2 regions of the Priestia sp. YIM B13489 genome follow, and region 1 is predicted to be linked to the other one. Evidence: predicted binding sites of a transcription regulator. Region 1 holds the regulator's gene; the other holds the start of a gene.

Region 1 (2,208 bases):
TCCATGCTCTTCAGCAAGCTTCGGTTCTAATACACGAAAATGATTCATGAACTCTAAAATATCATCATAGGTGTAATGATTATGGCTCATCTCAGTGCGAATGGTCATGACGCCAATTTCAAAAGGACATAAAAAAACATCCACAGACAGCACGTTGCTAGACACGGTGGTGGAGGAAGTGTGTAACGTAATGGCATGGTCTATTTTTTTTGAAAATCGAAGCAACCCTTCTTTTTCGCACGAGTCAGGGAATAGAATGCATTCAATGTAAGGAAGAAAATATTGATCCAGGCTATCATGAGATACGTAATATTGTTCTCCGTAGTATTCTTTTTCTAAATGTTTGTTTTGAATGGAGAAAAACTCGAACAAATTTGCTTTCAGCGCATGAACAAGCTGCTCTTTATTTTTTCGGTCAAAGGAAAAAGGAAAAAGAAACATGTTCATTGCTTTGGTAGGTACAATGGTTTGAAATGGTTCTGTTTTCCTTGGTGTATTGGTCATAAACTACATCCTTCTTATGGTCGGTTGTATTTCCTTGTAAGAGTCGAGGAAATGCAGGTAGAAAGTAAAAGGTAAAACAAGCTTTATAAAAACCGTTCTACCTGCCTGCAATGATTCAACGTATCATTTATAATATGCCAATTTTTTTAGAAAACAAACGTAAAAAAAACCAACTAACATCATCATTAGTTGGTTTTACATACAGTGTCTGATTAGTGAATCGTGCGATATACACCAGTTACTTTTCCTAAAATCGTTACGTGGCGAAGAATAATAGGCGCCATCGTTGAATTTTCAGGCTGTAAACGAACGAAATTTTCTTCTTTAAAGAAACGTTTTACCGTTGCTTCGTTGTCTTCGGTCATAGCGACCACAATATCTCCATTATTAGCTGTTTGCTGCTGACGTACGATTACCATATCGCCATCTAGAATACCTGCTTCAATCATACTTTCTCCCATAATTTCAAGCATAAATACATGATCATCTGGAGAAACGAATTTATCTGGAAGAGGGAAATATTCTTCCACATTTTCAACAGCTGTTATAGGCAGACCCGCTGTTACTTTACCGATAACAGGAACATTAATGACATTGCTTTTAGGGATGTTTACTTCGTCTAGTTGAAGAACTTCGATTGCTCTTGGTTTTGTCGGATCTCTGCGAATTAACCCTTTGCTTTCTAAACGAGCTAAATGCCCGTGTACAGTGGAGCTAGAGGCTAATCCTACCGCTTCCCCAATCTCACGAACAGAAGGCGGATAACCTTTTAATTTTACTTCATGCTTAATAAAATCTAGTATGTCTTGTTGACGTTTTGATAGCTTCATATTTTTCACCTCGATTTTAGCTATTCTTTAGGTGAATTATACCACGTGATGTGTCAATATACAAACATAAGTTCGAAGAATTCCATTGACAGAAACAAATGTTCTCAATAAAATAAGAACATATATTCTGACAGGGGGATCATAATATGCAACAATTCTTACATTCTATGAAACATTACGCTATTTTTTTTGCAGTTATCGCTGCACTTACATATGTATTGACGCTGGTTTTAGGAGCGGATAAAGTAGATTTAGACAAATATTCAACGGTTACTATTACAAAAGGAGATACGCTTTGGGAATTGTCCAACAAGTATCATAATCACCATCATTTGACCACCAATGAATTTGTCAAATGGGTTGAAGACGTCAATGATTTAAACTCAGACACTGCCCAGTCTTTATCTCCTGGAGATAAATTATATATTCCTGTTTTAAAAAAAGAGTTACATAATCAAGTGGCAATTGAACAGTAGTGTGTAACGGCCGTTCCTGAATATTGTTAAAAGCCGAAAAGGTCGTGATAAAAGTGGATGCCATTATTTATTGCCGTGTCAGTACGGATAAAAAAACCCAAGAAACATCTTTACAGCGCCAGCAAGAAGAATTAAAAAAGCTTGCTGCTCTTCACCATCTAGACGTAAAAAAAGTCGTAATGGAAAAAGCAAGCGGATATGAAGTAGACAGAGAGGGTATTTTGGATGTTCTTCATACAATGAAAGAAGAAAAAATATCTGTGTTGCTTATTCAAGATGAAACACGATTAGGCAGAGGAAATGCTCGAATTGCGCTGCTTCATGCTTTTCATAAAGAAAATGCTACCATCTATACGATTAGTCATCAAGGCCAGCTTCAGCTTTCAGAATCTGATTCA
Region 2 (2,208 bases), on a different contig from region 1:
TTCACAACTACGTACAATACGTCTTTTGCTTCTTTTGTATAGCTTCCATGAGCAGAAAAGACAGTGACGCCGCGCTGCATCTTTTTATTGACTTGTTCGGCTACTTCAACTGAACGGTGTGAAATAATAGTGATTGCTTTGCGAGGGTTGAGTCCTTCAATAATATAATCAAGCACCTTCGTTCCGATGTAAAGAGAAATAACCGTATACATTGTCTTTTCTCCACCGATGACAAAATAAGCGCTTGCTACAACTAATAAATCAATTGCCAGCATCGTTTTGCTAATATTCCAGTCTAGATATTGATTAGCTAAGCGGGCAATAACTGCAGAGCCTCCGGAAGTTCCGCCGCCTCTAAACACAAGTCCGAGTCCTACACCAGCTAAAATACCAGCAAAAATAGCCCCCAGTAGCGTATCGTCAAGAGGATTTCCCAGTCCTTCAGTTATATGTAGGAATAGAGAAGTGAAAATAATACATATAATTGTGTAAACAATCACACGTTTATGAAGCAATTTGTATCCGATCAGTACCAGCAAACCGTTTAATATAAAGTTTGTGATACCCGGAGACCAGCCTAATACATAATAGGTAATCATTGTTACACCGGTTACGCCGCCTTCTGCTAATTCATTTGGAATAGCAAAGTAATTAATGGCCAGTGCGAAAATGAGGCTCCCTAGAATAATGAGGATAATTTCTTTTATTTTATTAATCATGAACGTTACCTCCAATCATCAAAAGCTCCGAAAACACAGTCATGACAATGTATTATACCAACTCTAGAGACTGAATTAAAGATGGGATATTATTATTTTTTTTAAAATCATTTTCTGCTATTAACATAAAATCTTTTGACAGTTTTTATGGAGTATGAAAAAATGAATTGTTTGCTTTTATTTTGATTAAAAAGTTTTGCAATGAGAATGTTCGTTCGGTAAAATAGAAGCAAGAGTCAAGGGGGAGAATGAACGTGTATCAAGATGAATTAAAACAGTATGCGAAGTTAGTAATGCCCGAGCATTTAGAGAAAATGAAGAAAATGTACAGTCCCGATGCGCATAAGCAGCCTTTAGGGTTAAAAAAAGAAAAGATTGAGCATATTGAAAATGTCATTATGAACAGTTACTCGGAGCATTATCCAGTAACGCTTCACGTCTATGAAGCAGGACATATTCAAAGGTATGAACGAGTGACGATTGATAAAGTCTCGCTGCAGTCGAATACGCTGATGGTTACAGGCCCTTGCTATACATATTCGATTCGAGCAGATGCAGTAATTGAAGCAGATGTATGGAAAGATGAAAGCTACTCTAGCTAAGAGTAGCTTTTTTGTTCGTTTTGTATCTTTTTTTTAACGCATGCATACAATACATAAAAGCATATTCTGCGAGTAGCAACTTCTAGCTACTAGGAAATTTTAATTAAAGAAGGGATTATTGTATGCAAAATGAAAAAACTCAAGTAAGAGAAATCGAATTAACGCAGTTCATTAAAAAAAGACTCGTTCGTTTTATCTCAAGTTTAGCTATTTCTTCTGCCCTTGCTTCCATATTATATATGCTTCTGTTTTTATTTAAATGATGGGTCACTTTGAGTTGTCCAAAAAGGTGGACAACTTTTTTGGTGTGTAGGCTTTTATGAAATCAGGACAAGCTATGGCTGATTCAGTCAGAAAAATTCAATCGGTCAAGAAATAGTCAAAAACAGTCATAACTAATTAAGTGGAAGAAAACCTTTACATATAATGAGAAAAGTAGACAAATTCTTGAATTACCAGCATATTTCCTTTTGTATGAACTATTATTAAACCAAATGCAAATCTAATTGTTCATTCAAAAAACTTTATTTTGTAATTAAAAAAATGAATGTTTTTGATTTTTTATGATTGATTTTGAATGTAAACCGTGATAAAGTAAGTACATGAAATAAATGAAAACGCTTTTTTGAAAAAGGAGCTAGAACATGTTAACGCCGGAAAGACATCAACTAATCTTAAAACTTTTAAAAGAGAAAGAACTTGTAAAAGTGCAAGAGTTTATCGAAGTTACAGGCGCTTCGGAATCAACCATTAGAAGAGACTTAAGTCAACTAGAAGAAGAGCAAATGCTCAAACGTGTTCATGGTGGCGCTTCGCTTATTCGCAGTAAACGAATCGAACTGAGCGTTATCGAAAAATCTGCTAAAAATGTTCAAGATAAACGAAAC

What was found. Region 1 encodes LexA, which represses DNA repair genes until DNA is damaged. Its sites were predicted from a motif close to CGAACATATGTTCG; they were not measured.
Region 2: the regulator LexA is predicted to act here: its motif matches at 924-937, upstream of ACFX4W_RS19195 (YolD-like family protein).

What each region holds. Positions count from the first base shown of each region.
Region 1 covers NZ_JBHZOQ010000036.1:419,970-422,177, reverse strand. Annotated here, with positions in the region: gene ACFX4W_RS04020 (magnesium transporter CorA family protein) at 1-504, opposite strand, end outside; gene lexA (transcriptional repressor LexA) at 717-1,334, opposite strand; gene yneA (cell division suppressor protein YneA) at 1,481-1,810, shown strand; gene ACFX4W_RS04005 (YneB family resolvase-like protein) at 1,864-2,208, shown strand, end outside.
Region 2 covers NZ_JBHZOQ010000053.1:2,628,181-2,630,388, forward strand. Annotated here, with positions in the region: gene ACFX4W_RS19190 (YitT family protein) at 1-719, opposite strand, end outside; gene ACFX4W_RS19195 (YolD-like family protein) at 968-1,321, shown strand; gene ACFX4W_RS19200 (hypothetical protein) at 1,444-1,584, shown strand; gene ACFX4W_RS19205 (DeoR/GlpR family DNA-binding transcription regulator) at 1,966-2,208, shown strand, end outside.